One region of the Sphingomonas sp. 22R3R2A-7 genome, then DNA from elsewhere that is predicted to be linked to it. Evidence: riboswitches for the same ligand, from Rfam matches in the RefSeq annotation. Region 1 holds a riboswitch; the other holds the start of a gene.
The links. Region 1 has a riboswitch for thiamine pyrophosphate ahead of thiC (phosphomethylpyrimidine synthase ThiC). Riboswitches for the same ligand answer to the same signal wherever they lie in the genome.
Positions count from the first base shown of each region.

Region 2: it holds a riboswitch for thiamine pyrophosphate, as region 1 does, so the genes downstream of both, QP165_RS02860 (TonB-dependent receptor) here and thiC (phosphomethylpyrimidine synthase ThiC) in region 1, are expected to answer to the same signal.

Region 1 is NZ_JASPFR010000001.1:2,488,834-2,493,653, forward strand. Features, by position in the region: gene QP165_RS11900 (GNAT family N-acetyltransferase) at 188-835, shown strand; gene QP165_RS11905 (sterol desaturase family protein) at 927-1,745, shown strand; gene QP165_RS11910 (DUF2141 domain-containing protein) at 1,753-2,100, shown strand; gene QP165_RS11915 (MipA/OmpV family protein) at 2,169-3,032, shown strand; TPP riboswitch at 3,118-3,226, shown strand; gene thiC (phosphomethylpyrimidine synthase ThiC) at 3,266-4,820, shown strand, end outside.
Region 2 is NZ_JASPFR010000001.1:633,809-638,628, forward strand. Features, by position in the region: gene QP165_RS02860 (TonB-dependent receptor) at 1-1,299, opposite strand, end outside; TPP riboswitch at 1,366-1,474, opposite strand; gene QP165_RS02865 (PAS domain S-box protein) at 1,602-4,499, shown strand; gene QP165_RS02870 (chemotaxis protein CheW) at 4,484-4,820, shown strand, end outside.

The sequences.
Region 1 (4,820 bases):
CTGCGCCCCGGCAAACAGCCTTTCCCGTGCAATCGCGGGCGAAGACAATCTGCATTGCCAACCGGACGACGGGCGGGATGCGGAGCCTTCGACAAAGCCTGCGACCCGGCCCTCGGGAAGGCCGCGAACCGCGTTGCGCGATCCTGTCAAAACACCCCCGGCCAGCGCCACCAGCGCACGAAGAGGCATGGCGCGCCGCGACCATCTCCGCCACTATGCCGGCAGCAACACCGGATCCACCATGCCGCCCACGCACCCGACGCCCGCCAGCGACGCCAGTCACCGCCATCCGCCGGCCCCGACGCTCACGACCGCGCGGCTGACGCTGAGCGGTCACGCGCCTGCCGATCTCGACGAGTGTGCGGCGATGTGGGCGGATCCGCGCGTCTACGCGATGATCGGCGGCGTGCCGCGCAGTCGCGAGGACGTGTGGATAAGGCTGCTGCGTTCGATCGGGCAATGGGCCGCCTATGGCTATGGCAGCTGGATCGTGCGCGAGACTGCGACCGGGCGGCTGATCGGCGATCTCGGCCTGATCGAAGCGCGGCGGGCGATCCTGCCGCCGATCGACGGCCCGGGCGCGACAGGTCCCGAAGTCGGCTGGACGCTGACCGGGGAGGCGCAGGGGCAGGGCTATGCATCGGAAGCGCTCGCCGCGGTGTTCGCGTGGACCGATCCGCGCTTCGCCGCCACGACGTGCATCATCGATCCGGACAACGCGCCCTCGCTCCGGCTCGCCGCGCGCTTCGGCTATGTCGAGCGCGTGACCGGCCGGTACCACGACAAGCCTATCCTGATCCTCGACCGTCGCGCTGAGTCCGGACCGCCGGGATAGGCCGGATTCTTCACGACCGTGCCACGCCTTCGGGATGCATGCGCCCGACACCCCATTACCCCGCCCGCAAAAAGCCCCTATACGCAGCGGCATGACGATCGCGCTGGCCATCCTTCTTTCTGCGTTCGCGATGACGGTGATCGTCGGCGTGCGCTATCTCATCGTGTCGGGTGCGTTCGCCGCGGCGACGCGCGCGCGGCATCCGGGGCTCTATCGCGGGCTCGATGCACAGATGCGGCGCGAGATCGTCTGGAGCATCGCCTCGGCGGCGATCTACGGCGTGCCCGCAGGCGTCGTTGCCTGGGGGTGGCAGAACCGCGGCTGGACGCAGATCTATACCGACATCCACGCGATGCCGCTCTGGTATCTGCCCGTGTCGGTGCTGCTGTTCCTCGTCGCGCACGATAGCTGGTTCTACTGGACGCATCGCTGGATGCACCGGCCCAAGCCGTTCAAGCTCGCGCATGCGCTGCACCACGCCAGCCGTCCGCCGACCGCCTGGGCGGCGATGGCGTTCCATCCGATCGAGGCGATCACCGGCGCTGTGATAATTCCGCTACTGGTGTTCCTGATTCCGATCCATGTCGGTGGACTGGGTTTGGTCCTGACGATCATGACGGTTATGGGAGTCACGAACCATATGGGGTGGGAAGTTTTTCCCCGGTTCATCTGGCGGGGGGCATTGGGGGAATGGCTGATCACGGCCAGCCACCATCAGCGACATCACGAACAGTACAGGTGCAATTATGGGCTCTATTTCCGATTTTGGGATCGGCTCTGCGGCACCGACCGAGGCCTTGGCGACTTCAGCAAGTCGCATGACAAGGCGGCACGCGCCTATGCTGCGGCTCGCGGCGGCGGCGGCGATATGGGCCACCCTGGCGGCGGCGGCGCCGGTCACGCGGCTTGACGTTCGCGTGGACAATGTCCGCTCGACCAAGGGGTTGATCCGGATCTGCCTGACCGCCGACCCGCAGAATTTCCCGGCCTGCATCGACGACGCGAACGCGCTGACCCGCAACCTGCCCGCGAACGAGCGGACGACCAGTTTCGCCGGACTTCCGCAGCGCGGCTATGCGCTCGCGATCATTCATGACGAGAACGGCAATTCGAAGCTCGACACGTTCGCGGGTATCCCGCGCGAGGGCTTTGGCTTCTCGCGCAACGCCCCGGTGCGTTTCGGACCACCATCCTTTTCAGCCGCGCGCTTCGCGGTCGCCGGTGATGCCGAAATACAACAAGTAAAAATGCGTTATATCTTCTGACGTTGATAGCGGACCGAATGACGCACTGCCGCGTTGCGCGGTGGAACCTTTTTGTCCGGAGCACGTCCTTGCGCGCATTCTCTCTCGTCCTGACTGCCGCAACCGCGGCGTTTGCTGTCGCCACCCCGGCGCTTGCGCAGACCGATCCCAACCCCACCCCGCCGATCACCGATCCCGCCGACAACAACCGCATCACGCTCGGGCTGGGCGTCGCGTCGCTCCCCGATTACGAGGGCGCAGACAGCAACAGCTTCACTCCCGGCGCGGTCGCGATCGGGACGGTGCGCGGGCATGACTTCTTCACGCGCGGGACGCAGCTCTACGTCAACCTGATCCCCAACACGGGCTCGGTCGGCATCAACTACGAAGTCGGCGTCATCGCCGCGGTCCGCACCGATCGCACCGGCAAGGTCGACAACCGCCAGGTCCGCGCGCTCGGGAAGATCGACACCGCGTACGAAGTCGGCGGCTTTGTCGGGATCGGCAAGACCGGCGTCATCACCAGCGATTACGACACGCTGACCGCGCGCGTCGCCTATATCCACGACGTGTCGGGCACGCACGACAGCTATGTCATCACCCCGCAGGTCAACTACACGACGCCGTTATCGGTCCGCACCTTGGTCGCGTTCGGCCTGTCGGCGGATTATGCGGGCAAGGGCTTTGGCCGGACCTATGCCGCGGTGACGCCGATCGGCACGATCAACAGCGGTCTGCGCACCTATGACATCAACGACAGCGGTTTCCGCCGGGTCAACGTCTCGGCGTTCGCGCTGCAGAGCCTGTCGGGCGATCTTCGCCGCGGGTTCGGTGTCGGCGCGGGCGTGCTCTACGGCCGCATGCTCGGCAAGTACAAGGACAGCCCGATCGTCGCGGACGTCGGCGATGCCGACCAGTGGCTCGGCGCGGTGGGCCTGACCTACACCTTCTGATCGCAACCCGCCGATCGACCCGAAACCCCGTGCGGCCGGCCGCGCGGGGTTTTTCGTTTGCGCCCCCGTCCGTTGCGCCTATGCTCGCCCTACCCCGGGGAGCGCCGATCCGCGCTTGAGAGGAAGGCAGGAGCCTTCGACCCGCTGAACCTGATCCGGTTGATACCGGCGGAGGGAGGGAGCGGTCGCCACAGAACCGCACGCCTTGCTCCGAGACCTTTAGGAGCAAGCGCATGGCCGATTACGAAGCACGCAGCGAAAAGGCCGATATCGGCGTCACCACCGGCCCCATCCGCGGGTCTAGGAAGATCCATGTCGCGGTGCCCTCAAGCCCCGACGTCCGCGTCGCGATGCGCGAGATCGTGCTCGACCCCAGCTGCTCCGAGCCGCCCTTGCGCGTCTACGACACCAGCGGTCCGTACACCGACCCGCGCGCCACGATCGACATCAACGCCGGCCTGCCGCAGCTCCGCCGCCAGTGGATCGAGGCGCGCGGCGACGTCGAGAGCTACGACGCGCGCGAGATCCGGCCCGAGGATAACGGCCAGCTCGGCCCCGACCGCTCGGGCGGCGTACCGCAATTCCCCGGCAGCATCGCTCGCCCGTTGCGCGCCAGGGCCGGCGCCAATGTCAGCCAGATGCACTATGCCCGCCGCGGCATCATCACGCCCGAGATGGAATATGTCGCGACGCGCGAGAATCTCGGCCGCGCGATGCTGAAGGAATACAAGCGCGACGGCGAAAGCTTCGGTGCGTCGATCCCCGACTTCGTCACCCCCGAATTCGTCCGCGACGAGGTCGCACGCGGCCGCGCGATCATCCCCAACAACATCAACCACCCCGAATCCGAACCGATGGCGATCGGTCGCAACTTCCTGGTCAAGATCAACGCCAATATCGGCAATTCCGCAGTCGCCTCGAACGTGGCGGCCGAGGTCGACAAGCTCGTCTGGTCGATCCGCTGGGGCGCCGACACGGTGATGGACCTGTCGACGGGGCGCAACATTCACGACACGCGCGAATGGATCCTGCGCAACAGCCCCGTCCCGATCGGCACCGTGCCGATCTACCAGGCGCTCGAAAAGGTCGGCGGCATTGCCGAGGAGCTGACCTGGGAGATCTTCCGCGACACGCTGATCGAACAGGCGGAGCAGGGCGTGGATTACTTCACGATCCACGCCGGCGTGCGCCTCGCCTATATCCCGATGACCGCCAAGCGCGTCACCGGGATCGTCTCGCGCGGCGGCTCGATCATGGCGAAATGGTGCCTCAGCCACCACAAGGAGAGCTTCCTCTACGAGCGGTTCGACGAGATCACCGAGATCATGAAGGCGTATGACATCGCCTATTCGCTCGGCGACGGGCTGCGCCCCGGCAGCATCGCCGACGCCAACGACGAGGCACAGTTCAGCGAGCTCTACACGCTCGGCGAACTCACCCACCGCGCGTGGAAGAGCGATGTGCAGGTGATGATCGAGGGCCCCGGCCATGTGCCGATGCACAAGATCAAGGAGAATATGGAAAAGCAACTCGAGGTCTGCGGCGAGGCGCCCTTCTACACCTTGGGGCCGCTCACCACCGACATCGCGCCGGGCTATGACCATATCACCAGCGGAATCGGCGCGGCACAGATCGGCTGGTACGGTACCGCGATGCTTTGCTACGTCACGCCCAAGGAGCATCTGGGCTTGCCCGACCGCGACGACGTCAAGGTCGGCGTCGTGACCTACAAGCTCGCCGCACACGCCGCCGATCTGGCGAAGGGGCATCCCGCCGCGCAGATGCGTG
Region 2 (4,820 bases), 1.9 Mb from region 1:
GAGCAGACGGCCATCGGCGGTACGGATCGCCTTTGCGCGATATCCCCACCGGTCCGCAGGATCGCCGTCGGCATCGACGCGCGTATAGGATTGCGTCACGCGGTCGGTGCCATAGTCGAACCAGAGCCCGGCGGTGATGCGGTGGACGCCTGCCTGCAACGTCAGCTTGCCGACGCTGCCGCCACGGACCTGGTCGCCGGTATAGTTGCCGAGCACGGTCGCCACCCCGTCGATCGCCCCCGGCAACGCGATCAGATCGGCAAGCGCCTCGTTGCCGAGGAAATTGCCCGTCGTGGCGAGCTGCGTGCCATAGGGTGCGTTGCCGTAGCCGAACTGGAGATAGCTGGTCGTATCGAGCGTCAGGCGGTCGCCGAGCACGATGTGCACCGGCGCGGCCGCATAGAGGTTGCGGAACGGCGCGCGGTAGAGCCGCCAATAGTCGGTCGACCCCGCCCGATACGCGCGCGCGAAGTTGAAGTCGCGCCCCTGCGCCTGCCATTCGGCAAGCGTCGGGCTGGGGTAGCTCGACGTGTTGGCGTCGTTGTACGACACGGCGAGGCTGGCGCGATTGCCCGCGCCCCATTCGCGGAGCAGCTTGGCGTCGATATGCTGACGGGTGTCGTAGCCGGGACCGCGCCAGTTGTTCGCGCGGGTATTGGAATAGGACAGGAACGCCTTGATCCCGCTGGTGCCGAGCGTTCCCGTATCGATCCGGACAAAGGCCCGCCGCGCGGCGTAGCTACCGAGCGACAGGTCCACCACCGCCCCGGGTCGCGCGCCCGGATCGTCGAGTTTCAGCGATAACAGCCCGCCCGCACCACCGACCGTCGGCGAGTCGATGTCGACCGACCCCTGCGCCAGCGCGATCTGCCTGAGGTTCTCCGGGTCGGCGAACTGCGACGGATAGGCAAAATAATAGCCGATGTCGTTCTGCGGTGCGCCCTCCATCAGCACGCCAATCTGGTCCTGACCCAGCCCGCGCAGCGTGAGGCTCGAGCTCGTCGAGAGACCATAGGGATCGCTCGACGCGACGTTTGCGCCGGGCAGCAGTGTGACGAGCTGGAACGCGTTCAGCGTCGGCGCCTGCTTGGCGATAAATTCGGCCGAGATCGCGCTTTGCGCGCAGGGCACGCGCTGGTCGGGCAACAGGCCTGCGGGATCGGGCTGGCCGGCGACACGGATCTCGGCGGGATCCGCAGACGGCGTGCCGGGGCGGGGATCGGTCTGCGCCGTCGCAGGCGCCGCTGCAAGCGATGCCGCCAGCGCGATCGCCGCGCACGCAGGCCGCCGGCCCTGCAGCCGAACCGAAGATGTCGAAAAGCCACGATCGAATGTGCGCACGTCCACTCCAAGCGGAGGAACGACGGAAAAACCGTTGGCCCTCCCTACGCCGGTATCAGCCGGATCAGGTTCAGCGGGTCATGGGCTGCAGCCCAATTCTCAGCCGCGCGTCAGCGGCCCCCGGGGAAGGCGCGCCTTAGGCGCTGCGATGCCCGGTGCAAAGCGCAATCGCCGCGACGATCGCTTCGCCAAAATCCGCGCCTCGATCCGCGGCGGTCGCGCCGATCCTATAATGAGGCGAAAGATGGCTGGAGCATCATATGTCGTTGGAAGGTGTTGTTGTCGACCTGAGCGCGCGCGCCGCCGCCGCGCTGGCAGACGAGATGATCGTTCTCGCGTTCAGCGCCGATGGCGCGCTGATCGAGACGAATGAGGCCGCGCGGACGATCCTCGCGTCGGTCGACGCGATCGCGACCTTCGCGACGCTGTTCCCGAACTACCCCGACGCGATCGCGCAACTGGCGACGGGTGACGCGACGACGGTCGCGGTCGAGGGGCTGCTCGCGAATACGCAGGGCCATTGCATGCATGTCCAGGGCCTGATGGGGGCGCTGTCCGGGACCGGGGGCAAGCTGGTCTTCATGGGCGCGGTGACGCCCGGCAGCCTGCACGATACCGCGCTCATCGTGCACCGCTTCGATGCGATCAACGGCGCGCTCGCGATCTGCCAATATTCGCCCGACGGCCACCTGATCGACGGCAATGCCAAGTTCTTCGAACTGACCGGGCTTGCCCGCGAGGCGATGACCGGCGGCCGGTTCGACATGTTCTGGACCGCGGCGGAGCGCCAGGCGAACGACGCCGACACCTATTGGAGCCGGTTCGAGCGCGGCGAGTCCGACACGGTCATCCGGCGTTATACCCCGTGCCCGGGCCAGAATGTCTGGGTTCGCGAGATCTTCGTGCCGACGTTCGACAAGAACTGCCAGCTCGTCTCGGTGCTGAGCTATGCCTATGATATCAGCGCGCAGCATCAGGCGACGGTCGACAATCAGGGCCGCATCACCGCGATCGACCGGGCGTTCGCGCTGATCGAGTTCGACCTGTCGGGGCGCGTGATCACCGCGAACGCCAATTTCCTCTCGCTGATGGGCTATGAACTCGACGAGATCACGGGCGAGAACCACCGGATCTTCTGCGACGCGGACTATGCGCAGAGCCCGGCCTATCGCCAGTTCTGGCAACGGCTGGGCAAGGGCGAGCTCGACCAGGGCGAATATAAGCGGATCCGCAAGGACGGCAGCGAAGTCTGGATCCAGGCGTCGTACAACCCGCTGTTCGATTATGACGGCATTCCGACGGGCGTGGTCAAGGTCGCGATGGACGTGACCGCGCAGCGCCTTGCGATGGTCGAGGCAGCGGGTCGCGCGGCGGCGATCGACCGCGCGCAGGCGGTCATCGAGTTCGACCTTGCGGGCACCGTGCTCGACGCCAACGCCAACTTTCTCGAGCTGATGGGCTATGCGCGCGACGCCGTGGTCGGCCATCATCACCGCACCTTCTGCGACGCCGGCTATGCCGCATCGCCCGACTATGCCGATCTCTGGAACCGGCTGCGCGCGGGCGAATTCGTTTCCGGCGTCTTCAAGCGGATCGCGAGCGGTGGACGCGAAGTCTGGATCCGCGCGACCTACAACCCAATCCTCGACATCGAGGGCAAGCCGCGCAAGGTCGTCAAGTTCGCGCATGACATCACCGACCAGAAGCGCCGCGACGTCGAGTTCGAGGGCCGCGCGCGCGCGATCGATCGCGCACAGGGGGTGATCGAATTCGCGATGGACGGCACGATCCTCGACGCGAACGAGAATTTCCTCGCGCTGACGGGGTATACGCTCGACGAGATCCGCGGCCGGCATCACCGTGTCTTCTGCGATGCGGGCACGTCGCAGTCGGACGCCTATGCCGTGTTCTGGGAAAAGCTCGGCCGCGGCGAATATGACGCGGGCGAATACAAGCGCCTCAAAAAGGGCGGTGCCGAGGTGTGGATCCAGGCGACGTACAATCCGATCCTCGATCTCAACGGCAAGCCCGTCAAGGTCGTGAAGTTCGCGGTCGACGTCACCGCACAGAAGCTCGCGGCGAACGATCACCAGGCAAAAGTCGACGCGATCAACCGCGCGCAGGCGGTGATCGAGTTCGACCTCGAGGGCAACGTCCTGTCGGCGAACGAGAATTTCCTGCGTACTACGGGCTATTCGCTGCGCGAGGTGGTCGGCCAGCACCATTCGATGTTCTGTTCGCCCGACTATATCCGCAGCCTGGAATATCGCGACTTCTGGCTGAAGCTGAACAAGGGCGAGGTGCATTCCGGACGCTTCCACCGGATTGGCAAATATGGCCGCGACGTCTGGATCCAGGCCACCTACAATCCCGTGCTCGACCTCAAGGGCAACCCGTTGCGCGTCATCAAATACGCGACCGACGTGACCGACCAGGTGCTGCTCGAGCAGCAGATCACATCATGCTCGATGTCGATGGCAGACCATGTCGGCGCGCTGACGCAGTCGATCACCGCGATCACCGGCGCAACCGACACCGCGACCGATCTCGCGGGCCGGACGCGCAGCGAGGCCGAGGAAGGCCGCACTGCGCTTGGTGGTGCGATCGAGTCGATCGACCTGATCCAGAAATCGGCGGCCGGGATCGCGGAGATCGTCTCGGTGATCGGCGAGATCGCGGGCCAGACCAACCTCCTCGCCTTCAACGCCGAGATCGAGGCGGCGCGCGGGCGAGCACGGCGTCGGCTTCTCGGTGGTCGCGGGCGAGGTCCGCAAGCTCGCGGAACGCAGCTCGACCGCGGCGCGCGAGATCAACCGGCTGGTCGACGAGTCGCTCGAACGCATCGCCCGCGGAACCGAACGCTCGAAGGAGGCGACCAACGCGTTCGCGGGGATCGTCGATGCCGTCCACAAGACGGGCGATGCGATCGACGCGATCGCCAAGTCGACGTCGGTCCAGGACGAGGCCTCCGCCAAGGTCGTCGACCTTATCCGCACCTTGTCGAACGCCACCGAACGTGCGGCAGCCTGAGCCGCGCCGGGTGGCGGTCGTGCGACGGACGCCGACGCTCCGTCCCGCTCCTCCCGCGCCGGTATCCGCCCGCCCGCCACGTGGCGCACCCGCGGGACTGCACGGCGCGGTGGTGGTCGGCGGCCTGACGCTCGCGGTGCCGATCGAGGCGATCCGCGAGGTCGTCCCCCGCCCGGCGGCGTTGCTCCCCTTCCCGGCGGTGCGGGACGAGGTCATCGGCGCGATCGACCTGCGCGGTGCGATCGTCCCCGTTCTCGACCCGGTGGCGCTGCTCGGCGTGCCGTCACCGGAGCGCTGCCCCGTCATCCTCATCCTGCGCGACGCGAACCGCGTCATCGGGCTGGCGATCGAGTCCATCGCCGGCGTGCTGCCGCTCGACGCCGCCGACATGACGCAGCTCGACCTGCGCGACGAAACCGATACGTTCGGACAGCCCGGGGGTGCGCGGG